2 regions of the Pseudomonas sp. Y3 TE3536 genome follow, and region 2 is predicted to be linked to the other one. Evidence: predicted binding sites of a transcription regulator. Region 2 holds the regulator's gene; the other holds the start of a gene.
What was found. Region 2 encodes FliA, which starts transcription of late flagellar genes. Its sites were predicted from a motif close to CTAAAGTTTNNNNNNNNNNNGCCGNTAA; they were not measured.
Positions count from the first base shown of each region.

Region 1: the regulator FliA is predicted to act here: its motif matches at 2,641-2,668, upstream of AB7M33_RS20705 (methyl-accepting chemotaxis protein).

Region 1 is NZ_JBRJHU010000001.1:4,559,851-4,576,318, forward strand. Features, by position in the region: gene mtlD (bifunctional mannitol-1-phosphate dehydrogenase/phosphatase) at 36-2,231, opposite strand; gene AB7M33_RS20700 (hypothetical protein) at 2,315-2,518, opposite strand; gene AB7M33_RS20705 (methyl-accepting chemotaxis protein) at 2,736-4,361, shown strand; gene AB7M33_RS20710 (type II 3-dehydroquinate dehydratase) at 4,418-4,873, opposite strand; gene AB7M33_RS20715 (MFS transporter) at 4,889-6,244, opposite strand; gene AB7M33_RS20720 (LysR family transcriptional regulator) at 6,410-7,345, shown strand; gene AB7M33_RS20725 (AraC family transcriptional regulator) at 7,327-8,196, opposite strand; gene AB7M33_RS20730 (alpha/beta fold hydrolase) at 8,450-10,144, shown strand; gene AB7M33_RS20735 (adenylate kinase) at 10,257-10,787, shown strand; gene AB7M33_RS20740 (hypothetical protein) at 10,883-11,047, opposite strand; gene AB7M33_RS20745 (alpha/beta fold hydrolase) at 11,220-11,939, shown strand; gene AB7M33_RS20750 (LLM class oxidoreductase) at 12,637-13,665, opposite strand; gene AB7M33_RS20755 (glutathione S-transferase family protein) at 13,689-14,324, opposite strand; gene AB7M33_RS20760 (LysR substrate-binding domain-containing protein) at 14,450-15,343, shown strand; gene AB7M33_RS20765 (HEAT repeat domain-containing protein) at 15,430-16,468, shown strand, end outside.
Region 2 is NZ_JBRJHU010000001.1:3,669,981-3,684,560, forward strand. Features, by position in the region: gene fliR (flagellar biosynthetic protein FliR) at 1-247, shown strand, start outside; gene flhB (flagellar biosynthesis protein FlhB) at 250-1,392, shown strand; gene flhA (flagellar biosynthesis protein FlhA) at 1,711-3,840, shown strand; gene flhF (flagellar biosynthesis protein FlhF) at 3,852-5,159, shown strand; gene fleN (flagellar synthesis regulator FleN) at 5,253-6,086, shown strand; gene fliA (RNA polymerase sigma factor FliA) at 6,083-6,823, shown strand; gene AB7M33_RS16615 (chemotaxis response regulator CheY) at 6,941-7,315, shown strand; gene AB7M33_RS16620 (protein phosphatase CheZ) at 7,336-8,124, shown strand; gene AB7M33_RS16625 (chemotaxis protein CheA) at 8,137-10,356, shown strand; gene AB7M33_RS16630 (protein-glutamate methylesterase/protein-glutamine glutaminase) at 10,403-11,536, shown strand; gene AB7M33_RS16635 (flagellar motor protein) at 11,536-12,276, shown strand; gene motD (flagellar motor protein MotD) at 12,279-13,124, shown strand; gene AB7M33_RS16645 (ParA family protein) at 13,300-14,088, shown strand; gene AB7M33_RS16650 (CheW domain-containing protein) at 14,088-14,580, shown strand, end outside.

The DNA.
Region 1 (16,468 bases), 890 kb from region 2:
CGAACACATCGACACACCGCCCTTACCAAACCGCTTCAAGCAACCGGTAGCGAATGCTTGGCCGACGCCCTACCACACTCGGACGACCCCCGCGCCAACGCAGCGGGCAGTGCCCAGTCAGCCCTGTCCCGTTCCAGCAACAGCCGGAAGTTGGCCGAAATGCTTTCGACCATCTCCGCATCTCTGACCGGGTCCAGCCCCGGATAAGGCTTGCCCTGATACTCCCCGTCATGGGTCAGCACCGCTTCGACACGTTCGCCGCTGGCCGTGTACAGCGCCTTGATCAACTGGGCCTCGCGATCTTTGCTGGCGTTGCCGTGCAGCGCATAGTGAATGGCCAGCGCCGCCCCATACGCCAGCGCAGGCGTTTGAATGCCATGCTTGCGGGCCAGGTCGATGCTGCTGAGGATGCGCTCGTTACGCTGCAATTTACGCATGGGGTCGCGCCCAACCCGCACGCAAGGGTCCTTGAACGAGGTTTTGCACCGTTCGAGAAACGCATTGGCAAAGCTGCTGACGACCTCTGACATCTGCGGGTATTCGGCCATCAACGCTGGCGCCACTTCCTGATGAATCAGGCGCTGCGCCAGCGCACTGACGCGGGCGTCCCCCATGCCCTGGCCGACCCAGGTGTGCCCCAGCAGGCTCGCATACCAGGCGATGATTGCGTGTGGCCCATTCCATAAGCGGTTCTTGATGATCTGGATCTGGGTAATGTCTGCGACCGTTTTTACCTGGCGCAGCCGCTCCAGCAAATCACTGCCACGCTCCACGTACAGCGGCATGTCGGGCTCGCTGTTGAACAGAATCAGGTGCAACTGGCTCATGGCACTGCTGGATTGTGCAAAGGGCCTGAAGTGCCCGATAAGCCGTTCGTATTCAGGGGCTGGCGTGGCGGGTTTGCGGGTGACCGCTGGCTCATCCTCCAGGCTGTTCTTGAAGATCTGCGACTTGATGCGTAACTGCCGAACCAGCGCGTCATTGCTGATCTTGGAAACGATGCGGCTGACCACCGTTTCGGCAAAATGGGTCTTTTCCAGCACCTGCTTGCACACCTGTGGCGTGCACAGCAGCGCCAACTGCGCCTGCACCTGGCGCCGGACGAACGCCGCACCGCCAATCTTGTTCAACACGATCAGTACGGTCAGCTCGCGCCCCCTGCGTTCGAAGCGCCGCAGCAAACCCTTGGCAATGACCTTGGCCTGATGCGCGATGGCCTGCTCGGGCAGGCTCATGCCGACGACTTCGGCGGCGTTGTACATCTCGATTACCGCCTCTTCGTCGTCCATGTCGATCATGCGCACATTGTCGATGGTCTGGTCGAACGCGGTGGCGCCGTAGCGCACGCTGTAGCGGCCGAACGCAGCGACCGATTCGCGGAGCATGCGCGAACGGGTCGCGGCAATGATTTCGCAGGGGCGCGTGTAGCCGTCCCAATGGGACAGCACCTGGGTCAGGTAGCCGCCCCCGATGGCGCCGAAGCCGTGGATGCCGACGCGGAACTGGTTCAGTGAGGCAGGGAACGCCTCGTCGAGCGCCGGCATGCCCAAGTCGGGCACGCACTCGCTCAAGTCGGCGAGGAAGGCGTGCATGCCACGGTAGGCCATGAGCGCGCCGGCCTTGACCTCGGGCGCGGGCGGCTTGATGTCCTCGATCAGGATTGCCTGGCCCCCGGCGCGGATCGCTGAGAGCAGGCCATTTTCTGAGTCCTCGACCATGAAGCACTGGCCGGGTTGGCAATTGAGCGCGCGGGCGGCGTGCAGGAAGATTTCTGGGTGGGGTTTGCCTTGGCTGACTTCGTCGCCGCAAACGGTGATGTCGAAGTACTTGAGCACGTTGGCGTTGATCAGGTACTCCTCGGCGATGGCGCGGCGGCTGGACGTGGCGACCGCCAGGGTCAGGCCGGACTTGCGCAGGCGCTCCAGCACCTCGAGCAGGCCGGCTTTGATCGGCACGCCATGGTTGCGCACGTACGCCAGTTCGAGCTCATCGGCGCGCTGGCGGATCTGCGCATAGGGGAAGTCATCGCCGTTGTGAGCCTTGGCGAGGGCCTCGGCCTTTTTCGCGCTCAGGCCCAGCGAGCCGATCAGCGTTTGCTCGCTCAAGGCGGTGCCGAAGATTTCCAGCGAAGCTTGCTTCAGCGTCCTGAAACGCAGGCGCTCGGTGTCGAACATCGTGCCATCCATGTCGAAGATGGCGCTGTGAATTTTCTTGCCCTGAAACATGATCATGGGTGTTGCCCCTTTTTTTGCGTGAGACATCCCGCCTTCAGCCACTGAATGGCGAGGCCGGTGCGATGACGGCGTGTGGGCGGTCAGGTAGGGGGCATGCGATCGACAGGGGGGCGCTCGGGGTTGACCCAGAGGTAGGGCGGGACGGCGCGGGGTGTGCAGAGGAGGGTGGCAAGCTTCGCGGCCAGGCGGGCGCCTGGTTTGACGTTGACGTCACGCCCACTGGCTGCTGCTTGGCTTGCAGGCAATGGGCGCACGTAGCGATGGATACGTGTGATTCCAAGCATAAGGTGCTTATCTTCCTTTTCTGATGACTGACGTTCCTTTTTTACCCTTGCACGTATGCGCCGCCACATGCAAGGCGCCGGCAACAATCGTGCGGTTACCGCACACAAGCGCCTCAGGGCCACTCAAGCCCGCAGCGGGCACTCCGATACCTGCTCACCCGCCATCGAAATCCCGATGAGAAGGGGTGCCAACAGGACCATGAGGAGTACTGCCCGTATGTTTGCCGACCTGAAGATCCGCACCGGAATGTTCTGGGTGCTGTCGCTGTTCAGCCTGACCTTGCTGTTCTCCACCGTCAGCGCCTGGCGCGCGGCGGTGGGCAGCGATGAGCAGATCAGCGAACTGGACCAGACCGCGCACCAGTCGGACCGGTTGAACAATGCGTTGCTCATGGCGATCCGCGCCAGCGCCAACGTGTCCTCGGGTTTCATCGAGCAACTGGGCGGCCACGATGAGAGTGCGAACAAGCGCATGGCGCTGTCGGTCGAATTGAACGACAAGAGCCAGAAACTGGTCGATGAGTTCGTCGGCAACGCCCGCGAACCTGCGCTGCATGCGGCGGCCAAGGAACTGCAGGCCACCTTCGCCGACTACGCCAAGGCGGTGGCGGGGCAGCGTGAGGCGGTGCGGCAGCGCTCGCTGGAGCAGTACTTCAAGGTCAACACCGATGCCGGCAATGCCATGGGCCGCCTGCAGGCGCTGCGTCAGCAACTGGTAGCCACCTTGAGCGAGCGCAGCCAGCAGATCATGCTCGAGTCCGACCGCCGTCTGGAGCGCGCACAACTGCTGAGCCTGGGGCTGCTGGGCGTGACGTTGCTGCTGGCGGCGCTGTGCTGGGCGTTCATTGCACAGCGTGTGTTGCACCCATTGCGTGAAGCTGGCCAGCACTTTAAGCGCATCGCCGGCGGCGACCTGAGCGTGCCGGTGGTGGTGCAGCGGCGCAACGAAATCGGCCAGCTGTTCCACGAACTGGAGCGCATGCAGCAGAGCCAGCGCGAAACCCTCGGCAAGCTCAGCAGCTGCACACAACAGCTGGCTGACGCGGCGACGGCGCTGAACACCGTTACCGAGGAAAGCGCCAATAACCTGCGCCAGCAGGGCCAGGAGCTGGAGCAGGCTGCCACTGCCGTCACCGAAATGACCACGGCGGTCGAGGAGGTCGCACGTAACGCCGTCTCCACGTCCGAGACCACGCAGGCATCGAATCAACTGGCCGAAAAAAGCCGCCGGCAAGTCAACGAGAATATCGACGGTACCGAGGCCATGACCCATGAGATTCAGGCCAGCAGTGGGCACCTGGAGCAGCTGGTGGGGCAGGTGCGGGACATCGGCAAGGTGCTGGAAGTGATCCGTTCGGTGTCCGAGCAGACCAACCTGCTGGCGCTCAACGCCGCCATCGAGGCCGCCCGCGCCGGTGAGGCCGGGCGTGGTTTTGCGGTGGTAGCGGACGAGGTGCGTACGCTCGCCTACCGCACACAAGCATCGACCCAGGAAATCGAACAGATGATCGGGCGCGTGCAGCAAGGTACCGAAGCCGCGGTTGCATCAATGCAGGCCAGCACCAGCCGGGCCCAGTCGACCCTGGACATTACTCTGGCGTCGGGGCAGGTGCTGGAAGGCATCTACAGTGCCATCGGCGAGATCAACGAGCGCAACCTGGTGATCGCCAGTGCGGCGGAGGAGCAGGCCCAGGTGGCGCGGGAAGTGGACCGGAACTTGCTGAATATTCGCGAGTTGTCGAACCAGTCGGCGACCGGGGCGCAGCAAACCCGTGCGGCGAGCCAGGCGCTGTCGGGCCTGGTGGGGGAAATGACAGCGCTGGTAGGGCGGTTCAGGGTGTAAGCGCGACATTCCGAAGTTGCCGAAGGACCACCCGGTCAGCGTCCGGTGAAGGGCGGTTAAGTGTTGGCTGCCCGACGCCGCAGTAAAGTATCGATAGCCCGGATTGCGAGGGGATACCCGTCAGCGCCCATGCCGCAGATCACTGTATTGACCACGCCAGACATGATCGAGTGGCGGTGCAGTTCGTCCCGTGCATGAATGTTCGACAGGTGCAGTTCGACCAGCGGTGTGTCGAGTAATTTCAGCGCATCCAGTACTGGAATCGAGTGAAACGAAAGGCCGGCCGGGTTGATGATCACTGCAGCGCCTTGCTCGAAGGCTTCCTGAATCCAGTCGACCATGACGCCTTCGTGGTTGGTTTGGCGAAAGTCGCATATCAGGTCAAGTTCCAGCGCCAGGCTTTCACTGCGTTGGCGGATTTGCTCAAGCGTGGTGTGGCCGTAGATGTGCGGCTCACGGCGACCCAGCAGGTTCAAGTTAGGGCCGTTAAGGATGAAAACGGTGCGATTCATGATTGTCCTGCTGCGTTATTTGGAAAGAAGGGTGGTAGCGCGGGCTTCGACGGTGTCGTCTTCGGCGACGGCGTTCAGGTCGATGCCGCGGGTTTCCCGGCCGGTGATGATCATCGCCAGCGAGATCAGGTTGATCACCGCGCACAGCGTCACCAGCGGCCACGGCGAGTTGTTCGACTGGCTCATCAGCCACACGGCGATCATCGGCATTGGGCCACCGATCACCAGATTGGCGCCTGTGTAGGCCAGTGCCGAGCCCGAGTAGCGGACCTGGGTAGGAAACGCTTCGGCGAAGGCCACAGGCTGGATGCCGCTTTGGAACTGGGTGAAGCCCAGGAACAGCCCCATGATTGCCATGATGGCGGGGACGTTCAGGGTGTTGAGGATTGGGAAGTAGACGAACAGGATCAGCAACGTCATGCACGAACCCAATGCCAGCGCCTTTTTACGCCCCCAACGATCGGACAGATAACCACCGGCAAGCGCACCGAAAATCGCGCACATGTTAGCCACCATCAGCGACATGAACCCTGTCGATTGGCTAAAACCGAGGTGCTTGGTCAGGTAGCTGAGGGAGAAAATCACGATCAAGTAGAACAGCGCAGCGGGTGAGCAGAAGAACAGCATCAGTCGCAGGATGGTTTTGTAATGGCTGCTCACGGCTGATGTGAGCGGGCTCTTTTCCTGTTTGAGCGGGGCCTTCTTCAAGGCCACGAAGGCCGGGGTTTCATCGACTTTCAGGCGGATGAAAATTGCGACGATTACCAGGACGAAGCTCATCAGGAACGGGATTCGCCAGCCGAAGCTCTCGAACTGCTCGCTTGAAAGCGTCGCTGCCAGGCCCATCAATACGCCGTTGGCCAAAATCTGGCTAAGGGGTGAGCACAGGCCGAGCATGCCGGAATAGCGCCCGCGACGATCGGGGGAGGCGTGTTCCAGCGCCATCAGTTGCGCGCCAGTGGACTCGCCACCCAGTGCGAAGCCTTGAATGATCCGCAGCAGCACCAGCAGGATCGGCGCCCAGATACCCACCTGGCCGTAGGTGGGCAACAACCCCATCAGTACCGAAGCCAGGCCCATCATGGTTACGGTGGCCAGCATCAAGTTGCGGCGGCCGAGTTTGTCACCGAGGTAGCCACAGGTAATGGCGCCCAGGGGCCGGGCGGCCAGGCCGACACCGAACGTTGCCAGCGAAGCGAGCAGGCCTGCGGTGGGTTCCATCGCGGGGAAAAACAACTTGGGCAGAATGGTCGCGGACATCGCGCCATACAACGTGAAGTCGAACCATTCCAGGGCTGTGCCAATGGTGGCGGCGGTCACCGCTTTGCGAGGCATGCGCGAATCATGAGGCGCGTCACTGATTGTGCTCATAAGGGGCTCGTCATTGTTTTTATGGTGTCGGAATACCCATACGATTCCGCTCGGGCTATGCAGTGGAAAGGAATCGTCGAAGTGAATAGACGTTAGCGCATCCTGCTTGCAGAATAATTATCGAAATCACGATAAATAGATAAGCCAGCCTTATGGGTAGCGATTATGGAACTGCGTCACCTTAGAGCGTTTGTGGTCGCCGCTGACCTGCAGCACTTCAGCCGGGCGGCAGAGCAACTGGGCATTGCGCAACCGGCACTGAGCCAATTGATGCGAACGCTTGAGTCCGAGCTCGGGCTAACGCTGTTCCGGCGGGAGAACCGCGGCGTGGCGTTGACCGCTGCTGGCGAGGCGTTCCTGCCTCACGCGCGGCAGTCCATCGAGGCCAGCGAACGGGCAATGGCTGCGGCCCGGCGTGCCAAGCGGGGGGAGGTGGGCGAAATCAACATCGGTTACCACTCGGCATTGTTCGAAGCCAATTTGCCGCAATTGCTCCGGCATTACTTCAGCACGTTCCCCGAGGTCAAGGTGTCGCTGGTCGACGCCGGTATTCGCGCGCAGTTCGACATGTTGCTCGACCACAAACTCGACCTGGCCTTTGCCCGGGTGTTCAAGGACCACCTGCCGGACCGTCTGCGCACCCACCCATTCAGCCAGTCCAGGCTCGTCCTGCTCATCCCGGACAACCATGAATTGGCCGACCGCTTCAGCGGGGACCTGTCGACCCTGCGCCACGAAAAGTTCGTGTTTCTCCAGGACAGCACCGGCATCGGCCTGACCTCCCACACCCTCCAAGCGTGCCGGCAGCACCAGTTGCACCCGCAGAACATCATGTATGTGCCGTCGCTGATGAGTATTCCCGGGCTGGTGGCCGCCGGCATCGGCCTGAGCATCGTGCCCGAAACCATGACCCGGCTGACCATGCCGGGCATCCGCATCGTGCCCCTGGCGCAAGCGGAAATGGTCAGTGAACTTTCGCTGATTTCACGGATTGACGAGCGTTCGCGTGCAGTGCTGCACTTTATCGAAGAGGCTCATGGGTGGGGGCTCGGCGGCCCGGCACCGGGCGGGCAGGGCTCGGCCTACTTCAGCGGGACGTAGATATCCGTTTGCCATTGCTCCAAGGGCGTTTCCGGGTACGCGCTCAGGTAATGGAAGAACAGCGGATGGTCGCGCAGCTCTTCGTTGCTCGACGGCAACCAGTCACGATAAAGCGGGTAGATGGTTTCGCCAATGTAGTCAGGCGAACCGGTATGCCGAACCACCGCGCAGCGCCCTGCCGGGATAAGCCGTTCGTGCACGCCGAAATCGTTGGGCTGCACAGCCTCGTCTATCTCGCCGCAAACGGCGAAGCGGAAGGCGTGCAACGGTGTGGTGTCGGGGTTGTCGAAGGGGATGCCGAAGGTGCGGCTGCTGGCCACTGGCGATTGGCCGCTGTGCATGCGCCATTGGCGAAAACGCGCGACGCTTTCGCCGACTAGGGCGGGCGCACCTCGGTGTTCGAGCGCGGCTACGCGGGTTTCGGTGAAATCCACGATACGGATCTGCATGGTGATACTCCTGGAACGATGGGGAACAACGAATACCGCACTCCAGGCCTGCCAGTTCGGGGCCTTGGCGAACACGCTCGGCGCCATGCCGAAGGCACGCTTGAAGGCTCTGGAAAAGGCTTCGGGGCTTTCGAAACCAGCGCCAAATGCGGCCTCCAGCACGGACGTTGCGGGCGAGGCGACCAATTGGTGCGCCGCGCGTCGAAGCCGCATCAGTTGCACATAGCGTGAAACCGGAACGCCCATGAACGCCGTGAACTGCCGATGGAAGTGAAACGCCGAGAAGTTGGCGATGCGACTCAGTGCATTCACCGACAGGTCATCTTCGAGATGGTTGTCGATGTAGGCAAGCACGGCTTCGAACCGTTTTGCGTAGGTAGGGCTGTGCTGTGAGTCAGTCAACGAACGGAGCCTCTGGAAAGTGCGGTGAGCGCTAGCATCCTGTGTCCAGGCATCGAGGTGCCTAGCCGTGATTGCTCTTTCGGGCAGTCGTGTTGACCATAGCGTGGATGGCACCGAGTTTGCCGGTGCTTTCGGTCAGATCGCTCCCCCGTCATGAAGTGAAAAACCGCTGTCGCGGGATGAGAAGTGGCCGCAGCCACGGCTGCCTTAGAGTCGGAGCACAACACAACCGTGCCCGGAATCAAGAGCCGCCATGAGCAGATCCACGCAAACGAACGAGACCGTCACCCCCAGCCAGCCTCTGGCAGGCAACCCCCTGGTCAGCATGCGCCCGGCCGACCTGGCCAGTTCAGCCGGCTACCTGCTCAAGGCCGTAGGCACCTCGCCGCTCAAGGCGGGTGCCCATGTGGGGGGCTACCTGAAGGCGCTGCGCGGCATCGTCGCAGGCAACACCAGCATCGCGCCAGACCCGAAGGACAAGCGCTTCGCCGACCCGGCCTGGCAATCCAACGCCTTCCTGCGCGCACTGTTGCAGAGTTACCTGGCTGGCCAGGCAGAGCTGACCCGCTTCATCGAGGCCACCGACCTGGCTCCGCTGGAAAAAAGCCGCGCCCGCTTCGTCGCAGCACAGATGGCCGATGCCTTGGCACCGAGCAACTCCCCGCTGACCAACCCCGCGGCGCTGCGCAAATTGGTGGACACAGGCGGCATGAGCATGGCCAGGGGCATCCGCCACTTCGGCCAGGACATGCTGAATAACCGCGGCCTCCCGAGGCAGGTCGACAGTACGCCATTCACGGTGGGTGAAAACATCGCCACGGCCAAGGGCGAGGTGGTGTTTCGCTGCGAAATGTTCGAGCTGCTGCAGTTCGCGCCCACCACCGAAAAGGTCTTTGCCCGGCCCTTGGTCATGTCGCCGCCGCAGATCAACAAGTACTACGCCATCGACCTGTCGCCGGAAAAAAGCCTGGTCAAGTGGATACAGGACAGCGGCGTGAGCCTGTTCGTCATCAGTTGGCGCAACCCCACCCGCGAGCACTGCGACTGGGGCTTGTCCGATTACGCGCTGTGCCTCGATCAGGCGGTGGACGTCGCGCGTCGAATTACCCGTAGCCCGGATGTAAACATGTGGGGCTCCTGCTCGGGCGGCATCACCCTGGCAGCCTACCTGGGCTGGCTGGCGGCCCGTGGTGAGGGCCACAAGGTGGCCAATACCAGCTGGGCCGTGTGCGTGCTCGACACGGCGTCGGCGCTTAACGACACCACCTTGGGTATGTTCACCACGCCGTCCGCCCTGCGCGCGGCCAAGGCCAGCTCCCGGCGCAAGGGTGTGCTCAGTGGCCAGGACATGGGCCGCATGTTCGCCTGGATGCGCCCGAACGACCTGATCTGGAACTACTGGGTCAACAACTACCTGCTGGGCAACCCGCCGCCGGCATTCGACATTCTCGCCTGGAACGACGACACCACGCGGCTCCCCGCTCAGCTGCACGCTGACTACCTCGACCTCATCCAGCAAAACCCCTACAGCAACCCCGGCACCCTGGAGATTGACGGCGAGTTGATCGACATGACCCAGGTAACGGTGGGCGCCTATGTGGTGGGCGGCACTACCGACCACATCACCCCCTGGCAAGGCTGCTACGGCACCGCCCGGCTGTTCGGCGAGGACACGACCTACGTGCTGTCCAATGCCGGCCACTTGCAAAGCCTGGTAAACCCACCCGGCAACCCCAAGTCGTTCTACTACGCGGCGCCCGCCGCCGCCGAGGCGCCGGAAACCTGGCTGCAGAACGCCGGGGAGCGCCAGCAAGGCAGTTGGTGGCCGCATTGGCGCGAATGGATTGGGCAGCGTTCCGGCGAAAGCCTGGCGGCGCCAAAGAAGCTGGGCTCGCGCAAGTACCGGCCGCTTTGCCCTGCGCCGGGTACTTATGTCATGGAGCGTTGAGGCTGCCTTTTCTTCCTGACGCTGACCCGATGCCAGCCGTCGGCTTCAGCGTCTTGCGCAGGTCGGGTGTATAGTGCTGCCCCGAATTCGACGTGCATTCATGGAGGAACAATTGCGAATCTACATTACGGGTGCTTCCTGTGCCGGTGTGACCACCTTGGGTAAAAACCTCGCGACCGTGCTGGGTGCGCGGCATGTCGATGTCGATGATGCTTACTGGATGCCCACCGACCCACCTTTCACGACCAAGCGGCCTGTCCCTGACCGCGTGAAAGTGATCCAGCAAAAGCTCGGTGACCAAGATTGGGTACTGACCGGTTCCTGCATGGTGTGGGGCGATGCGCTGCTTGCGCACGTCGACCTGACCGTGTTCGTCGTCACCCCCACGCCCATTCGCCTTGAACGGCTGGCCGCGCGTGAAAAAGAGCGCTTTGGCGATCGGATTGCACCGGGTGGCGACATGCACGGGATCCACACGGCCTTCCGCGAATGGGCCTCGCAGTATGACGACCCTAACTTCTCGGGGCGCAACCGAGCGTGGCACGAGGCGTGGTTGGCAGAGCAAACGTCTGAAGTGTTGCGGGTTGACGGAACAAGCAGTGAAGAGCACATGGTTGCGGCTGTTTTGCACGCATTATCTTAAGCAGATCAGTCACTCGAAGCTGGCGCGGGGCTTAGGCGGACCCAGTTGACGAGCATGCAGCGTCCTTATCGCGCAGAAGGGCAAGATCCAGGTTCTCACTGCCAATACAATCGCAGTACCGCCAACGACGCCACGCCAATCGCGACGGTGAACAGCATCGGCAAGCGCCATGCGGCAACCAGCGTGATGCCCAGCGCAATCAACTCTTCAGGATTGGCCTGGCGGTGGCGGTGGTCACCCGCTGCAGCTTGCCGGCGCACCTCAAGGTGCTCGACCTACGGCACGGCCTGCCGGACCTGCCGGTGGCGGAGGTGGTACTGACCCACAGTCGAGACTCCGCAGGTTCACGCGCCGCCGATGCGTTGCGCGACCCGCTGTGTAACTGATCAGCGTTGGCCCGTATGCTGCTGTCTGGATTGCCTGGTGAAGAACATGCCCCCTGAAAACGCGCTCCCCCTGGTGTTGATCCCAGGCTTCATGCTGGACGAAACGCTCTGGGATGAAGTGGTCGAGAGCCTGCCCGCTACGTGTGAGGTCCACCGGGCCAACCTGCTCGAGGGGCAAACCCTTGCGCAGATCGCCCGCCATGTCGTGGCAAGTGCGCCGCCTCGTTTCGTCCTCGTTGGTTTTTCCCTTGGGGGCTATGTGGCGAGATCAATCGTGCAGCAATGCCCAGATCGTGTAGCTGCCCTGATACTGATCGCTACCTCCCTGCGTGAAGATTCGCCCGAGCGGCAGAAAGCCAAGCAAGCGGCGGTCGATGCGTCGGCTCACGGGCAGTTTCGCGGTTTGAGCCTGGCTGCCATCAGGCAGTCGGTGCATTCGCAGCGTGCTGCGGATAACGCCCTGACTGGCAGAATTCGTGAGATGGGGACACGCATGGGGCATGCGGTATTTGCCACACAGTCGCTGCTGACCAGAGCGGGTGTGGGGCCTCATCAGATCCAGTGCCCGACACTTGTGATTGCGGCAGCGCAGGACGCGCTGAGGCAAGTTGAAGAGGCTGAAGCCTTATGCGGTCACATCCCGGGCGCACGCCTCGAGATCATTCAAGGCTCCGGTCATATGATCCCGCTTGAACAGCCTCAAGTGCTGGCACAGTTGATGATGCAGTGGCTCGCGGCAATGCCACAGGCAAGCCCGCTTCTGTAGGAAAGCTCACGTTTCACTGTTCTAGCAGTGCCCGTGTGGGAGCAACTGTCTTGTAGTGGTATGCGGGTCTTCATCGTGCAACAACGCGATGATCCGGACGGGCACGCCATGGCGAGAGCAACCGCTACCAAAGCCTGAAAGTACAGCGCAGGCTCAAGGTGCAGCGTGATTTCTGTAGGAATGGGTTTACACGCGGAGCAGGCACCACCTTGGATGGCACGGGCTTCGCCCGTGTTCGCGGGTAAACCCGCTCCCACAGGGTCAGCAACTCGCTTACGAACTTTGTTCTCTGCTCGACAACGCGGCCCAAAGGGCTGGGTGATCTCCCAGAGGATGGGTTGCCCCCAGACATTTGAACAAGCCCACAGGTGCGGCGCTAGCCTTGGAGGCTACACCGTTCGGGGGGGGAGCGGCGGTGCGGCGATCCGACTTGCCCCGCGAATGGGGCTACGCGTTGTATGGCACCGGCTTCGCCGGTGTTCGCGGGGCAAGCCCGCTCCCACGTAATGAATCAATTTTTATAAATTGCGCGAGACAGTTGCTTCCACAGGTGCGGCGCTAGCCTTGCCGGCTACACCGTTCGGGTGGGAGCGGGCTTGCCCGCGAACACGGGCGAAGCCCGTGCCATCCACCGCGGCGCCTGCTTTGCGGGCAAGCCCCATACCGTATGCTGTGCATCTGCGTTGCCTGGCACGCTTTACCAGTCTTGCGACTGCGGTGCAGGCCCGGCCAGCGCCGGAAACAGCGGCACTACCTCTTCGGCCAGTTCCTGAATGATTTCCCGGGCCGGGCGCCGCGCCATCTGCACGCCCAAGGCCGCATGATTGACCCCAGCCTCGCGCCACTCGCCAAGCAAGTCGATCAGCCCGTTGCGCCCGGTGCGCAGTACATAGCCGCCTTGCTGCGGCGTACGCGGGAAGTTGGGGTCGTCGTCCAAGTCGATCCATTCATTGGTCATGTGCGGGCGGAACCCCCCGCCCGGGATCGCTTCGCGCCAGGCGCGGATTTTTTCGGCCAGGCGGCGTGGGCCCAGGATGTTATGGGTGGCGTCGGGGTAGGTCAGCCAGCCATCGGCGTGCTCGCCAAGCCACTGCAGGGTCTGGCGCGAGGAGCCGGTCACCACCAGGGGGATGCGCCCTGACACAGGCCTGGGCAACAGCCGGGCGTTACTGAGCTGGCCCAACGGCGACTGAATAGGCCCTGGGTGCTCGGCCAACAGTTGGCGGAAGTAGTCCACGCTGTGCGCAAAGCGCTCGCCGCGGCTGCCGTGGTCCAGGCCGTAGGCGGGAAACTCCACGGGGCGGTCGCCTGAGGCAATGCCCAGCACCAAGCGCCCGCCCGACAAGGTATCAACGGTGGTGGCGGCCTTGGCCAGGTCGATCGGGTGGCGCAAGGCAAAGATCGCGCTGCCGGTCACCAGGGCGATCTGCCGGGTGTGCGCGGCCAGGTAAGCCAGATAGGTGAACGGGTCGAATACCTGACCGGCATCACCGAAGGCTGGGTCAAACAACGGCACATCGCGCACCCAGGCTGCGGCAAAGCCCAGGCGGTCGATTTCACCGACCAGCCGCGCCTGCCCGGCCAGGGCCTGCAGGTCGCCGTCATAAAAGCGCTGCGGCATGAAGATACCCAGGGTCAGGTGATCTGGGGCAAACATGCGCCGGTAGCCGGGGTGGTGGGCGAAAGCGTTGGCGTTGACGCCGCAGGTGGCAGCTTTAGCGTTCATGGCTGTTCCTGGGTTGTGGGCGTTCATGGGCCGGTGGCCGGAGCTGGCAGGCGGATGCCGCGTTGCACGGCGGGGCGCTGCTCCACCTGCTGGTACCACCGCGTCAGGTGGCGGTGCGGGCTGAAGTCGAAGCCCACCAGGGCGGCGATGTGCAGCCAGGCGAAAGTCGCGATGTCCGCGATCGAGTAGTGGTCGCCGGCCAGCCATGGGTGGCTGGCAAGGTGCTGGTCGAGGACCGCGAAGGTGCTTTCGGTAAGGCTGCGGTAGCGCTTGAGCGCAGCGGGGTTGGGCGTGGCTTCGAAGCATTCGAAGTGCACGCGCTGGCCGAGCAGCGGCCCCATGCTGGCGCTGTGGTACATCAGCCAGGTGATCGCCGCCCAGCGTGGCTGCGGTGCGGAGTCGAGCAACTGGCCACTGCGCTGTGCCAGGTACAGCAAGATGGCGGCCGACTCGAACAGCACGATGTTGGCGCCGTGGTCGACTAACACCGGAATGCGGCCTGCCGGGTTGAGCGCCAGAAAGCCTGCTTGCAGATGCTCGTCGTGCTCGATGCGAACATGTTCCAGGCGATAGGGCAGGCCCATCTCTTCGAGGGCGATGGTGGCTTTGAAGCCGTTGGGCGAGCTGTCGGTATAGAGCACCAGTGACGGGTCAGGCATATCGAGTAACCTCAGGAAAACTAACGCAAGTTGTTTGGCCTGAGCGCTATGCTATGCAGATGAAGCAAGATACAAAAACGATTGCTTCTACCCTAAGCGTTAGTTTTTCTAAAGTGAGGAATGTAATGGGCGCCGTCCTGCCACTGCTTGCCTTGCGCGCCTTCAGCGAAACCACTCGCCTGGGTAGCTTGAAAGCCGCCGCAGAGCGCATGGGGGTTACGCCAGGGGCCATCAGCCAGCAGATTCGCCTGCTGGAGGACCGCCTAGGCGTCACTCTGTTGACCCGCAGCCGTCATGGCGTGCAACTCACCGAGGCTGGGGCGAGCCTGTACCCAGGCGTATCACGTGGCTTCGGCGACATCGAGCGTGCACTGCTCGACCTTGAAGCCCTGGCCCGCGCCAGCACCCTGACCATCAGCACGCAACCGTCCTTCGCTTCTAGCTGGCTGGTGCCGCGCCTGGCCAGTTTCAGCACGCTGCACCCCGGCATCGAGGTCCGTGTCGAGGCCACGGCGGCGTTGGTCGACTTGCACCGTGACCGTGTCGACATCGCCTTGCGCCATGGCCTGGGCGACTACCCGGGGCTGCAGTCGATACCCTTGCTGGCGCCGGTGCTGTTGCCGGTGTGCAGCCCGGCACTGCTCGCCAGCGGCCCGCCACTGCATGCGCCTGAGGATTGCTTGCAGTACCCGCTGCTGCAGGATGCCGACCGTGCCGACTGGACGCTGTGGTTGCAGGCCCATGGCTTCGAGCCCGACAGCCGCAGCCGGCGCGGGCCGAGTTTTGACGAAGAACTGCTGTTGCTAAGTGCGGCCGCGAGTGGTCAAGGTATCGCCCTGGTTCAGGCGCAACACGCCGAAGAGGGGCTGCGTGACGGCAGCCTGGTGGTGGCCGTGGACCGGCCCTGGCCTTCACGTTTCGCCTACTACCTGGTCGCCCGCAAAGAGCAGTTGAAACGACCACACGTGCGGGCATTCATCGACTGGATCGAGGGGCAGCTGGCTGCAGAAGCAGATTGAACCAGGCTCCGAATTCAGCTGCCGTGAAACCTGAGCCTTCGAATAGCGTCTGAAGCCCACACTGCACGCACATGGAATACAAGGGAATGAATGTAAGCTCCGTCAGCAACTGGTTGGGTCGGCTGAAGGCAAGGCAGGTACCGGCAGGGTCCTGGGCCGAGCAGCGGCGTAATGAAGCCCTCGAACTGATCGCGTCTGCCCGTGATGGCGATACGTGGATCACCCTCAGCCATCACGACAACGGCTTCGTGCGAGAAGTCGCGGTACGGGCGCTGTGCGCCGAGCAAACGCCGCAAGCCTTGCAGGCGCTGATCGAGCGGTTGAATGACTGGGTGCCGCAGGTTCGCGAACTGGCCAAGGCGGGCATTCAGCCTTACCTCACAGGCGCCCATGTGACGTCATTGTTGAGCGCCCTGGAATCAGTGGTGGCGCTGGCTGCGCGCCGGCGGGTCGATCATGCTGCCACCCTGGAACAGGTGTGTGCAGTATTGCAGGGGGCGCAGGTTCGGCGTGAAGTCCACCTTGATTTTCTGACCCGGCAAGGCAAGACCGCGCGTTTTCTGTTTGCGCGCTTGCTGGAAGCCGACACCGAGCCTGCAACCCTGCTGCGTGATGCCTTGGCCCACCGCGAATTGACTGTTCGCCTGGCAGCGGTTGCTGCGTGCCAGGCGCTCCCCGCTGCGCAAGCCGTGCCACTGTTAGTGCACGCCTTGCCACACGCGGCTGCCAAGGTGCGGGTCTGTGTGCTGCGGGCATTGCTGCCCTTGCTGGATGACCCGCAGCCGTTACTGCGCCAAGTCTTGCTGGATGCCTCGCCCGCGATCCGCAGCCTTGCGCGTTGGCAGGCGCCGCGCTACGGGGTTGACGCTGCGGCGGTGTTGGCGGCGCGCCTGGCCGGTGAAATGCCCACCACAAAACGCGATTGGCTGGGCGTGCTCGGCCTTGGCGCAGAGCTGCAGGTGGAACTCCCCCTCGCGTGGTGGAGGGCCGCCTTGCAATCGCGCTATCCCTTTGTGCGTTTTGCTGCGGTGCACCAGGCAGGGGAGGCCACTGCGGGTGAGCTGTTCGGCCTGCTGGGCGACCCTTCGGACAAGGTGTTCGCCGCCACCATCGTGCAATTGGGCA
Region 2 (14,580 bases):
TTGGGTGTTCGGTGCCGGGCTGTTGCTGATCTTGCCGGTGATTGCCGCGTTGCTGGTGGTGAACATCGCCTTTGGCGTGATGACGCGGGCGGCGCCACAGCTGAACATCTTCTCCATTGGCTTCCCGCTGACGCTGGTCATGGGCATGGGGATTTTCTGGGTCGGCCTGGCCGATATGCTTTCCCACTACCAGGCATTGGCCAGCGACGCGCTGCAATGGCTGCGTGATCTGGCAAGGGCGCGCTGAGTATGGCTGAAAGCGAGAGTGGTCAGGACAAGACAGAAGACCCCACCGACAAGCGCAAGCGCGATTCGCGTGAGAAAGGTGAGATTGCCCGCTCCAAGGAGCTGAACACGGTGGCGGTGACCCTGGCAGGCGCCGGCGGCCTGCTAATGTTCGGCGGCCACTTGGCCGAGACGCTGCTGAGCGTGATGCGCATGAACTTCAGCCTGACCCGCGACATGATCGTCGACGAGCGCGCCATGGGCGCGTTTTTGCTGGCCTCGGGCAAGATGGCGATCTGGGCGGTGCAGCCCGTACTGATTCTGCTGTTCGTGATCTCGTTCGTTGCCCCGATCGCGTTGGGCGGTTTCCTGTTTTCCGGCAGCCTGCTGCAGCCCAAATTCAGCCGCATGAACCCGCTGTCAGGGATCAAGCGCATGTTCTCGATGCATGCCCTGACCGAGTTGCTGAAGGCCCTGGCCAAGTTTTTCGCGATCCTGATCGTGGCGGTGGTGGTGCTGGTCAGCGACCGCCAGGCGTTGCTGTCGATTGCCAATGAGCCGTTGGAACAGGCGATTATTCACAGTGTCCAGGTGGTGGGGTGGAGTGCGCTGTGGATGTCGGCGGGGCTGCTGCTGATCGCGGCGGCGGACGTGCCGTTCCAGCTGTGGCAGACGCACAAGAAAATGAAGATGACCAAGCAGGAAGTGCGTGACGAGTACAAGGACTCGGAGGGCAAGCCTGAGGTCAAGCAGCGTATTCGCCAGTTGCAGCGCGAGGTGTCGCAGCGGCGCATGATGGCGGCGGTGCCGCAGGCGGACGTGATCATCACCAACCCCACGCACTATGCCGTGGCCCTGCAGTACGACCCGGAGAAGGGCGGGGCAGCGCCCTTGCTGCTGGCCAAGGGTACTGATTTCATGGCGTTGAAGATTCGCGAGATTGGTGTCGAGCACAAGATCCAGATCCTTGAATCGCCGGCCCTGGCGCGGGCGATCTATTACTCCACTGAGCTTGAGCACGAGATCCCGGCGGGGTTGTACCTGGCGGTGGCGCAGGTGTTGGCGTATGTGTTCCAGATTCGTCAGTATCGGTCGGGCAAGGGCAAGCGGCCGGAGCCGTTGAAGGATGATTTGCCGATTCCGCCGGATTTGCGGCGTGATGGCTGATAGGTGCTTGGCGATGGTCGTTCAGCGCCTGTGAGATCGAGCGCCGCCCGCGCGGCGCTTCGCAGCACAAGGCTGCTCCTACATCTGTTTCGGGCCAGTGAAGCCTGTGATATTTGCGCGCGATCGCCTCAGGAATAATTGGCCCGAGAAAAATGTAGGAGCAGCCTTGTGCTGCGAAGCGCCGCGCGGGCGGCGCTCGATGTCAAACCCACCAAAAACCCCAAGGCGAACACCCAAATAGCAAAGTTGGAAGGCTTCTTGCAGAGCCACGCCCAGGCGCCCCCTGGGCGTCAAAGTTTTGCATCAAGAGGACTCGCGGTGGATCGCACTCAGTTAATCAACAACGCACGCCACAACCTGGCCGGTCTCGGCCGGGGCAACCTGGGTGTGCCGCTGTTGCTGCTGGTGATGTTGGCAATGATGATGTTGCCGATACCGCCGTTCCTGCTCGACGTGTTCTTCACCTTCAACATCGCGCTGTCGATCGTGGTGCTGCTGGTCTGCGTCTACGCCCTGCGCCCACTCGACTTCGCCGCGTTCCCCACCATCCTGCTGGTGGCGACGCTGCTGCGCCTGGCCCTGAACGTCGCCTCCACCCGCGTGGTCATGCTCCACGGCCAGGAGGGCCATGGCGCTGCGGGCAAGGTGATCCAGGCCTTCGGTGAAGTGGTCATCGGCGGCAACTACGTGGTCGGTGCGGTGGTGTTCGCCATCCTCATGATCATCAACTTCGTCGTGGTGACCAAGGGTGCCGGGCGTATTTCCGAGGTAAGCGCGCGCTTCACCCTCGATGCCATGCCCGGCAAACAGATGGCCATCGACGCCGACCTCAACGCCGGCCTGATCGACCAGGCCCAGGCCAAGGCCCGCCGCTCCGAGGTCGCGCAGGAGGCCGAGTTCTATGGCTCGATGGACGGTGCCAGCAAGTTCGTGCGCGGCGACGCCATCGCCGGCCTGCTGATCCTGTTCATCAACCTCATCGGCGGCATGCTCATCGGCATGCTCCAGCACGGCATGCCGTTCAGCGAAGCCGGCAAGGTGTACGCCTTGTTGACCATCGGTGACGGTTTGGTGGCGCAATTGCCATCACTGCTGCTGTCCACTGCTGCGGCCATCATGGTCACCCGGGCTTCGGGCTCGGAAGACATGGGCAAGTTGATCAACCGGCAGATGTTCGACTCTCCCAAGGCCTTGGCGGTCTCTGGTGCGCTGATGATCATCATGGGCCTGGTGCCGGGCATGCCGCATGTGGCCTTCCTCAGCCTTGGCCTGATGGCCGGTGGCGGCGCTTATCTGGTGTGGAAGAAACAGCAGCAGGTGAAGGTCAAGGCCCAGGAAGAGGCGCAGCGCCAGCAGGACCTGCTGCCCTCGCCACAGCGTGCGCTGGAAACCAAGGAGCTGGGCTGGGACGATGTCACCCCGATCGACATGATCGGCCTTGAGGTCGGTTACCGCTTGATCCCGCTGGTCGACCGCAACCAGGGCGGCCAGTTGCTGGCGCGGATCAAGGGCGTGCGCAAGAAGCTGTCCCAAGACCTGGGTTTCCTTATGCCCACCGTGCACATTCGCGACAACCTCGACCTGCAGCCCAGCGCCTACCGCCTCACGTTGATGGGGGTGATCCTGGCTGAAGCGGAGATTTACCCGGACCGCGAACTGGCGATCAACCCAGGCCAGGTATTTGGCACCCTCAACGGCATTGCCGCACGCGACCCGGCCTTTGGCCTGGAGGCGGTGTGGATTGACGTTGGCCAGCGCTCCCAGGCGCAGTCGCTGGGCTATACCGTGGTCGATGCCAGTACGGTGGTGGCCACGCACCTCAACCAGATCCTGCAAAAGCACTGTCACGAGCTGATCGGCCATGAGGAAGTGCAGCAATTGCTGCAAGTGTTGTCCAAGGCTTCGCCTAAACTGGCAGAAGAATTGGTGCCGGGTGTCATTTCCTTGTCGGGGCTGCTGAAGGTCCTGCAGGCATTGCTGTCCGAGCAAGTGCCGGTGCGCGATATCCGCAGCATCGCCGAGGCCATCGCCAACAACGCGGGCAAGAGTCAAGATACCGCCGCGCTGGTGGCCGTGGTGCGCGTCGGATTGTGTCGCGCCATCGTGCAAAGCATTGTCGGCGTTGAGTCTGAGCTGCCGGTGATCACCCTTGAACCGAGGTTGGAACAGATTTTGCTCAATAGTCTGCAAAGGGCCGGGCAGGGTCAGGAAGACGGTGTTCTTCTGGAACCGAGCATGGCCGAAAAGCTGCAGCGTTCGCTGATTGACGCGGCCCAGCGCCAAGAGATGCAAGGCCAGCCGGCCATTCTCCTGGTCGCCGGCCCGATCCGCGCCATGCTGTCGCGCTTCGGTCGCCTGGCTGTACCGAATTTGCATGTTCTGGCGTATCAGGAAATACCTGACAACAAGCAAGTCACCATCGTTGCCACCGTGGGCCCTAACGGCTGAGGTAGTGGATAATGCAAGTTAAGCGATTTTTCGCCGCCGATATGCGTCAGGCCATGAAGCTGGTCCGGGATGAGCTTGGCTCCGATGCCGCCATCATCGGTAACCGCCGCATCGCCGGTGGTGTCGAATTGACGGCCGCGCTGGACTACAAATTGTCCGCCCTGGCCCCGCGCGTACCCAACGCCGAGCTTGAAGAAGAGCTGCGCAAGACCCACACGCGCATTGCCACGGCCCAGGCCGAGCTGGACCAGCGCAGCGACACCAGCGACAACAACCGCCAATTGTTCGCCGGCCAGTCGCTGACGGCCTCCGAGCCGCTGGTCGAGCCCCACGTGGACGCCCCGGCACCTGCCGCCGCGCCGACCCCGGCGCCGGTTGACCCGCGCCTGTTCGATGCCATGCGCTCGGAGCTGTCGGGGCTGCGCGAGCTGCTGGAAGTGCAGCTCGGCTCGCTGGCCTGGAGCCAGCTGCAAGGCAGCAAGCCGCAGCAGGCCAACCTCTGGCGCCGCCTGCAACGCATCGGCCTGTCCGGCCCGATTGCCCGTGAACTGCTCGACCTCACGACTGAGATCGAAGAGCCACGCCAGGCCTGGCGCATGCTGCTGGCGCACCTGGCGCGGATGATCGAAATCCCCGAGGTAGAGCCGATTGAAGAGGGCGGTGTGATCGCCATGGTCGGCCCGGCCGGCATGGGCAAGACCACCACCCTGGCCAAGCTGGCTGCGCGCTACGTGCTCAAGTACGGCGCCCCGCAGTTGGCGCTGGTGAGCATGGACAGCTTCCGCATCGGTGCCCAGGAGCAGCTCAAGACCCTGGGGCGCATCCTCAATGTGCCGGTGACCTACGTCGACCCGGGCCAGTCCCTGGCCCAGGCGCTGGAACCGCTGCTGCGTAAACGCGTGGTGCTGATCGATACCGCTGGCCTGCAGGCCAGCGACCCGGCCCTGCGCATGCAGCTGGAAACCCTGGCCAGCCGTGGCATCGCCGCGAAGAATTACCTGGTGCTGGCAACCACCAGCCAGAAGCAGGTGCTGACCGCCGCCTACCACAGCTACAAGCGCTGTGGCCTGGCCGGCTGTATCCTGACCAAACTCGACGAAACGGCAAGCCTCGGCGACGTGCTGAGCCTTGCCATCAGTCATGAATTGCCGGTGGCCTACCTGACCGATGGGCCGCGCATTCCCGATGATTTGCACTTGCCCCGGGCGCACCAGCTGGTCACCCGTGCGGTCAATGTGCAGCAGCAGGACGAGCCCAGCGAAGAGGCCATGGCCGATATGTTCGCTGATCTCTATCACAACCCACGGCGAGCGGGTTGATGATGAAGTGTGTGCAACGTAGCTATGCCAAGGGGCACGCAGAATTGCCTCACGTGTGGCCTGAGTCCCAGCGAGACAAGGTAAAGAACAGACATGGGTAGCATGCATCCCGTACAGGTGATCGCCGTGACCGGTGGCAAAGGTGGCGTCGGCAAGACTAACGTTTCAGTGAACCTGTCTCTGGCGCTGGCCGAGCTTGGCCGCAGGGTCATGTTGCTGGACGCCGACCTGGGCCTGGCCAATGTCGACGTATTGCTAGGCCTGACCCCCAAACGCACCCTGGCCGACGTTATTGAAGGGCGCTGTGAGCTGCGCGATGTGATGCTGCAAGGCCCCGGCGGTGTGCGCATCGTACCGGCGGCCTCCGGCACCCAGAGCATGGTGCACCTGGCGCCGGCCCAGCACGCTGGCCTGATCCAGGCGTTCAGCGACGTCGGCGACAACCTCGACGTGCTGGTGATCGACACCGCTGCGGGTATCGGTGACTCGGTGGTCAGCTTCGTTCGCGCGGCCCAGGAAGTGCTGCTGGTGGTGTGCGACGAACCCACCTCGATCACCGACGCCTACGCACTGATCAAACTGCTCAACCGTGACTACGGCATGAACCGCTTCCGGGTGCTGGCCAACATGGCGCAGAGCCCGCAAGAAGGGCGCAACCTGTTCGCCAAGTTGACCAAGGTCACCGATCGCTTCCTAGACGTTGCCCTGCAGTATGTGGGCGCGGTGCCGTACGACGAGTGCGTGCGCAAGGCGGTGCAGAAGCAGCGCGCCGTGTACGAAGCGTTCCCGCGTTCCAAGTGTGCGTTGGCCTTCAAGGCCATTGCGCAGAAGGTCGACAGCTGGCCGTTGCCGGCCAACCCGCGCGGGCATCTGGAATTCTTCGTCGAGCGTCTGGTGCAGCCCACCAGCGCAGGACCGGTACTATGAATGCGAGCGGCTTCAAGATGTACAGCAGGGCGTCGAAAGACGCCCAGTACGAGCTGATCGAACGCTACGCCCCGCTGGTCAAGCGCATCGCCTATCACCTGTTGGCGCGGCTGCCGGCCAACGTCCAGGTCGAAGACCTGATCCAGGCCGGCATGATCGGCCTGCTGGAAGTGGCCAACAAGTATGACGCCAGCAAGGGCGCCAGCTTCGAGACCTACGCTGGCATCCGCATCCGCGGCGCCATGCTCGACGAGGTGCGCAAGGGCGATTGGGCACCGCGTTCGGTGCACCGCAATACCCGCATGGTCAGTGATGCAATGCGCGCCGTTGAAGCAAGAACCGGTCGCGACGCTAAAGATCACGAGGTTGCTGCCGAACTCCAATTGAGTCTCGATGATTACTACGGGATTTTGAACGATACCCTGGGCAGCCGGCTGTTCAGCTTCGACGACCTGTTGCAGGACGGCGAGCATGAAGGCCTGCACGAAGACGGCGCCAGTGGCCAGGTCGAACCGGCGCGGGGCCTTGAAGACGAGCGCTTCCAGGCTGCCCTGACCGATGCGATCGCCAACCTGCCAGAGCGCGAGCGGCTGGTGCTGGCGCTGTACTACGACGAAGAGCTGAACCTCAAGGAAATCGGTGAGGTGCTGGGCGTCAGCGAGTCGCGGGTAAGCCAGTTGCACAGCCAGTGCGCCGCACGTTTGCGCAGCCGTCTGGGTGAGTGGCGGGCGCGCTGAGCGCCAGCCGTTGCACTGAAGACGCTGCAGCCGTTTCACGTTGTGCCGAATTGAATGAATGCGTGCTCGGGGGCCGAGCGCGTTTGAGACTGCTTGGAGGTCTAATTGGACAAGAACATGAAAATCCTCATCGTTGACGACTTTTCGACGATGCGGCGGATCATCAAGAACCTGCTGCGTGATCTGGGCTTCACCAACACCGACGAAGCTGACGACGGCACCACTGCGTTGCCGATGCTGGAAAACGGCCACTACGACTTCCTGGTGACCGACTGGAACATGCCGGGCATGTCCGGTATCGACCTGCTGCGCAAAGTCCGCGCCAGCGAAAAGCTTAAAACCATGCCGGTACTGATGGTGACGGCCGAAGCCAAGCGCGACCAGATCATCGAAGCGGCCCAGGCCGGCGTCAATGGTTACGTGGTCAAGCCGTTCACCGCTCAGGTGCTCAAAGAAAAGATCGAGAAGATCTTCGAACGCGTCAACGGCTGAGTCACGTCAGGGGGCGCGCCATGGATTCATCACAAACGTCTTTGGGGGAGTTCGAATCGACCCTGAAGAAGCATGCCCAGGAGCTGGTCGAGAGCCTGGAGCGCGGGCGCTTCGGCGAGGCGGTGCAGCTGATTCATCAGCTGAACCAGACCCGCGACCGCGGCCTGTATCAGGAAGTCGGCAAGCTGACCCGTGAGCTGCACAGTGCGATCGTCAGTTTCCAGATCGACCCGCACATGCCGCAGGCCGAGGAGGTCTCGCAGATCACCGACGCCACCGAGCGCCTGTCCTATGTGGTCAAGCTGACCGAGGGTGCCGCTAACCGCACCATGGACCTGGTCGAGGAAAGCACGCCGGTGCTCAACGACCTGGCGGGTGAGGCCAAGGCCCTGAGCGTGGACTGGCAGCGCTTCATGCGCCGCGAAGTGGCCGCGCCGGAATTCCGTGACCTGGTCAAACGCGTCGACAGTTTCCTGACGCACAGCGCTGAAGGTAACCGCAAGGTCTCAGGCCACCTCAACGACATTCTGCTGGCTCAGGACTATCAAGACCTGACCGGGCAGGTGATCAAGCGGGTCACCGCGCTGGTCACCGAGGTGGAAAGCAACCTGCTCAAGCTCGTGCTGATGGCCAGTCAAGTCGACCGTTTTGCCGGTATCGAACATGACCACCAGCAGCTGCGTGCTGAAAAAGATCAAGAAAAACATCCGACTCGGGGTGAAGGTCCGCAGATTCATGCCGATAAGCGTGAAGACGTCGTGTCCGGTCAGGACGATGTCGATGATCTGCTGTCCAGTCTGGGTTTTTAAGGAGCACGTTTAATGAGCTTCGGCGCCGATGAAGAAATCCTTCAGGATTTCCTGGTAGAAGCCGGCGAAATTCTTGAGCAACTGTCCGAGCAACTGGTCGAGCTGGAAAGCCGACCGGATGATGCCGACCTGCTCAATGCCATTTTTCGCGGTTTCCACACTGTAAAAGGGGGCGCCGGCTTCCTCCAGCTCAACGAGCTGGTGGAGTGCTGCCATATCGCCGAGAACGTGTTCGACATCCTGCGCAAAGGTGAGCGCCGGGTCGACGCCGAATTGATGGACGTGGTGCTGGAGGCGCTGGACACGGTCAACAGCATGTTTGGCCAGGTCCGCGAGCGCAGCGAGGTCATCCCCGCTACCCCAGAACTGCTGGCGGCGTTGTCGCGCCTGGCCGAGCCTGCTGCTGCCGACGCAGTCGCAGCGCCTGCGGCTGCAGCCGAGCCGGTCGCCGCGGCGCCTGCCGAAGAGCCAGACATCACCGACAGCGAATTCGAGCAGCTGCTCGACTCGCTCGACGCGGTCAAGGCCCAGGCCGCTGCCGATGAGCAGATGCAAGGCGAAACCGTCAGCAGCGCCGGTGACGAAATCACCGACGCCGAATTCGAATCGTTGCTCGACCAGTTGCATGGCAAAGGCCAGTTCAGCGCGGAAGTCGCCGCTGAGCCTGTGGCCAGCGCTGCGGCCCCGGTCAGCGATGAAATCACCGATGAAGAGTTCGAGTCGCTGCTCGATCAGTTGCACGGCAAGGGCACCTTCCAGGCCGATGCCTTGCCGGCCGCCAATGCGCCAGCAGCGGCAGCGCCGCAAAGCGTTGCAGCGGCCAGCCCAACGAGTGACGAGATCAGCGAGCACGAGTTCGAAGCCTTGCTTGATGAGTTGCACGGCAAGGGCAAGTTCTCGGGTGACGCGGTCGCGGTCGAAGCGCCTGTCGCCGCCAAGGTCGAGAGCAAGCCGGTGGCCAAACCGGCACCTGCTCCAGCCGCCGCCCCAGCAGCTGCCAGCAAGCCCGCACCTGCGCCTCGCGCGCCGGCCCCAGCGGCAGAAAAACATGCGGTCAGCGAGGCGGAAACCACCGTGCGCGTCGACACTGCGCGCCTGGACGAGATCATGAACATGGTCGGCGAACTGGTGCTGGTGCGTAACCGCCTGGTGCGCCTGGGCTTGAACAGCGGTGACGAGGCCATGTCCAAGGCCGTGTCGAACCTCGACGTGGTCACCGCCGACCTGCAGACCGCGGTCATGAAGACCCGCATGCAGCCGATCAAGAAAGTCTTCGGCCGCTTCCCGCGCCTGGTTCGCGACCTGGCCCGCCAGCTCAAGAAAGAGATCAACCTGGAGCTGGTCGGTGAAGAAACCGACCTCGACAAGAACCTGGTCGAGGCCCTGGCCGACCCGTTGGTGCACTTGGTGCGCAACGCCGTCGACCATGGCGTCGAGATGCCCGACGAGCGTGAAGCCACCGGCAAGGCGCGTACGGGCCGGGTGGTGCTGTCGGCTGAACAGGAAGGCGACCATATCCTGTTGTCGATCTCTGATGACGGCAAGGGCATGGACCCCAACATCCTGCGCGCCAAGGCCGTGGAAAAGGGCCTGATGGACAAGGACGCCGCCGAGCGTCTGAGCGAGTCGGACTGCTACAACCTGATCTTCGCCCCGGGCTTCTCGACCAAGACCGAGATCTCTGACGTGTCTGGCCGTGGTGTCGGCATGGACGTGGTGAAGACCAAGATTTCCCAGCTCAATGGCTCGATCAACATCTACTCGGCCAAGGGCCAGGGTTCGAAGATCGTCATCAAGGTGCCGCTGACCCTGGCGATCATGCCGACCTTGATGGTGATGCTGGGCAACCAGGCCTTCGCCTTCCCGCTGGTCAACGTCAACGAGATCTTCCACCTTGACCTCTCGCGTACCAACGTGGTCGATGGCCAGGAAGTGGTGATCGTGCGCGACAAGGCATTGCCGCTGTTCTACCTCAAGCGCTGGCTGGTCCAGGGCCAGGTGCACGAAGAGCAGCACGAGGGCCATGTGGTGATCCTGTCGGTCGGCACCCAACGCATCGGCTTTGTCGTCGATCAACTGGTGGGCCAGGAAGAAGTGGTAATCAAGCCGCTGGGCAAGATGCTGCAGGGCACGCCGGGCATGTCCGGGGCCACGATCACCGGCGACGGTCGTATCGCGTTGATCCTCGACGTTCCGAGCATGCTCAAGCGTTACGCCGCGCGGCGTATTTGATTTCGGTGGCGCGCCCTGGCGGGTTGCGCCGCCTAATGGAGTGTTTATGGCAGTCAAGGTCCTGGTGGTGGATGATTCCGGTTTCTTCCGCCGCCGTGTCTCGGAAATCCTCTCGGCGGACCCGACGATCCAGGTAGTGGGTACCGCGACCAATGGCAAGGAAGCAATCGACCAGGCGCTGGCGCTCAAGCCCGATGTCATCACCATGGACTACGAAATGCCCATGATGGACGGCATCACCGCAGTGCGGCACATCATGCAGCGCTGCCCGACGCCGGTGTTGATGTTCTCTTCGCTGACCCATGAAGGCGCCCGGGTGACCCTCGACGCGCTGGATGCCGGTGCAGTGGATTACCTGCCGAAGAACTTCGAAGACATCTCGCGCAACCCCGAGAAGGTCAAGCAGATGCTGTGCGAAAAGGTGCATACCCTGTCGCGCAGCAACCGTCGTTTCGGCAGCTACAACCCAGCGCCTGCCGCTGCGCCGGTCACTACCATCAGCAGCCATGCGCCGACCAGCAGCTTCGCAAGCCCGGCCTCGGCCCCGGCGCGCACGGCACCGCCGGTACGCACCCCGGCCGCAGCGCCCGCGGCACATGCCCCGGCACCCAAGCGCAAACCTTACAAGCTGGTGGCCATCGGTACGTCCACGGGCGGCCCGGTGGCGCTGCAGCGGGTGCTGACGCAACTGCCCGCCAACTTCCCGGCGCCGATCGTGCTGATCCAGCACATGCCAGCGGCCTTCACCAAGGCGTTTGCCGAACGCCTGGACAAGCTGTGCAAGATCAGCGTGAAGGAAGCCGAGGACGGTGACCTGTTGCGCCCAGGCTTGGCGCTGCTGGCCCCGGGTGGCAAGCAGATGATGATCGACGGCCGTGGCACGGTGAAGATCCTGCCGGGTGACGAGCGCCTGAACTACAAGCCATGCGTGGACATCACCTTCGGCTCGGCGGCCAAGTCGTACGGCGACAAGGTGCTGTCGGTGGTGCTCACCGGCATGGGCGCCGACGGCCGTGAAGGCGCGCGCCTGCTCAAGCAGGGCGGCAGTACCGTGTGGGCCCAGGATGAGGCCAGCTGCGTGATCTATGGCATGCCCATGGCCATCGTCAAGGCCAACCTGGCCGACGCGGTGTACAGCCTGGACGAGATCGGCAAGCACCTGGTCGAGGCCTGCGTCTGATGGACGTGCTAAGCCTGATCGGCCTGATCCTGGCGTTTGTCGCGATTGTCGGCGGCAACTTCCTCGAAGGCGGGCATGTCGGCGCGCTGATCAATGGCCCGGCGGGCTTGATCGTGCTAGGCGGCACCTTGGCGGCGGCGCTGTTGCAGTCGCCGCTGTCGGCCTTCAAGCGTGCCTTGCAGATTTTGCGCTGGATCCTGTTCCCGCCCCGGGTCGACCTGGCGGGCGGTATCGACCGGGTGGTGAACTGGAGCCTGACGGCGCGCAAAGAGGGCCTGCTGGGCCTGGAAGGGGTGGCCGATGCCGAGCCCGACCCTTATGCGCGCAAGGGCCTGCAGTTGCTGGTCGACGGTGCCGAGCCTGAAGCCATCCGCAGCATTCTTGAAGTCGACTTCCTGACCCAGGAGGGCCGTGACATCCAGGCCGCCAAGGTGTTCGAGAGCATGGGTGGCTACGCCCCGACCATAGGCATCATCGGCGCGGTCATGGGCCTGATCCATGTGATGGGCAACCTGGCCGACCCGTCGCAGCTGGGTAACGGCATCGCCGTGGCGTTCGTCGCCACCATCTACGGCGTGGCCAGCGCCAACCTGATCCTGTTGCCGATCGCCAACAAGCTCAAGGCTATCGTCATGCGCCAGTCGCGCTACCGCGAGATGCTGCTTGAGGGCCTGCTGTCGATTGCCGAGGGTGAAAACCCGCGCTCGATTGAGCTGAAGCTGCAAGGCTTCATGGAGTAACCATGCGCCGCCGTCGTCATACCGAGGAACACGAGAATCACGAGCGCTGGCTGGTGTCGTACGCCGACTTCATCACCTTGCTGTTCGCGTTTTTCGTGGTCATGTACTCGATTTCCTCGATCAACGAGGGCAAGTACAAGGTCATTTCGCAGGCCTTGCTCGGGGTGTTCAACGACCCCGAGCGGAGCATGAAGCCGATCCCCATCGGTGATGAGCAGCCGCTGAGCGTGCGCCCGGCTGAGCCTTTGGTCAGGGACAGCGAGCAGACCGAAGCGGGCCTGGCGCAGACCAACGTCGACCCGCTGAAGACCATCAGCGACGACGTGCGCGACGCCTTTGGCGACCTGATCAAGACCGACCAGATGACCGTGCGCGGCAATGAGCTGTGGATAGAGATCGAGCTCAGTTCCTCGCTGCTGTTCGGCAGCGGTGATGCCATGCCCAGCGACAAGGCCTTCGATATCATCGAAAAGGTGGCGAACATCCTCAAGCCGTTCGCCAACCCGGTGCATGTCGAAGGCTTTACCGACAACCTGCCGATTCGCACTGCGCAGTACCCGACCAACTGGGAACTGTCGTCGGCGCGGGCGGCCAGCATCGTCCGCCTGCTGGCCATGGAAGGGGTCAACCCGGCGCGCATGGCCTCGGTGGGCTATGGCGAGTATCAGCCGGTCGCCAGCAACGACAGTGCCGAAGGCCGTGCGCGCAACCGCCGCGTGGTGCTGGTGATTTCGCGCAACCTCGAAGTGCGCCGCAGCCTGACTGGCACAGGTAGCGCCAATGCCACGCCGGATGCGGCGTTGCGCCGTGCTGGCACACAAAGTGCACCGCCAACAGCGAGTCAGTAACTCGTCAATTCTCCGTCACTGCGTGTTGTCTTGCTTGCTGAGCGCGGTACCTGTGGGAGCGGGCTTGCCCCGCGAAGCAGGCGACGTGGTGGATGGCACGGGCTATGCCCGTGTTCGCGGGACAAGCCCGCTCCCACAAGGGTGGGCGCTAAATTTATGAGTCAAGAGTTGTCCTATGAGAGTCTGGGCAGTAGCCAATCAAAAAGGTGGCGTCGGCAAGACCACCACGACCATCGCCCTGGCTGGCCTGCTGGCTGAGGCGGGCAAGCGCGTGGTCGTCGTCGACCTCGACCCGCACGGGTCGATGACCAGTTATTTCGGGCACAACCCCGATGCGCTGGAACACAGCTGCTATGACCTGTTCCTGCACCAAGGCAGCGTGCCCGAGGGCTTGCCGGGGCAATTGCTGCTGCCGACGAGCGACGAGCGTATTTCGCTGTTGCCATCGAGCACTGCGCTGGCGGTGCTGGAGCGCCAGTCGCCGGGCAAGAATGGCCTGGGGCTGGTGATCGCCAAGAGTCTGGCGCAGCTGTGGCAAGACTTCGACTTTGCCTTGATCGACAGCCCGCCCTTGCTCGGCGTGCTGATGGTCAACGCCCTGGCCGCGAGCCAGCAACTGGTGATCCCGGTGCAGACCGAGTTTCTCGCGGTCAAGGGCCTGGAACGCATGGTCGGGACCCTGGCCATGGTCAACCGTTCGCGTAAACAGGCCTTGCCTTACCAGATCGTACCGACCCTGTTCGACCGCCGTACCCAGGCCTCCCTGGGCACGCTCAAACTGCTGCGCGACACCTATGGGCAGCATGTCTGGCAGGGTTACATCCCGGTCGACACGCGCTTGCGCGATGCCAGCCGCAAGGGCGTGACGCCTTCGCAGTTCGATGGTAAGAGCCGTGGGCTGATTGCCTACCGGGCGCTGCTCAAGCATTTACTGACCTACCAAACCGCAGTGCAGGTGGCCTGATGACGCAGACACGGCAAACCAGCACGCGGCCGCAGATGGCCCTGCAATCCTACCTCGATGGCTTGTTGCAAGAGGCCACCGAGGCCGACGACCTGATCGAGCTGCCGACAGCACCGGAGGACTTCGCCGACGCGGTGCGCGAGGAGCAGGCGCGTGATGCACGCCAGCCTGCCCAGGCCACCCTCGCGGCGCCCCGGCCCTTTGCCGAGCCGCGGTTACAAGTACTGCCCAGCGTGCTGCCGGTGGAAGAACCGGTGGTGGCGGTGGTCGAGCAGCAGGTAGTGGCCGAGGCCAGCATCCCGGTGCTGATCGAAGCGCCCGCGGTAGAACCGGCGGTGCCGGTGGTGGATGTGCACCTGCCTGCGCCGAACTTGCCGGTGCCGCCGGCAAGCATCGATGGCCGCCCGGCCTGGGCAGCGGAGCCGTTCGAGTGCCTGCTGTTCGACGTCGCCGGGCTGACCCTGGCGGTGCCCTTGGTGTGCCTGGGCTCGA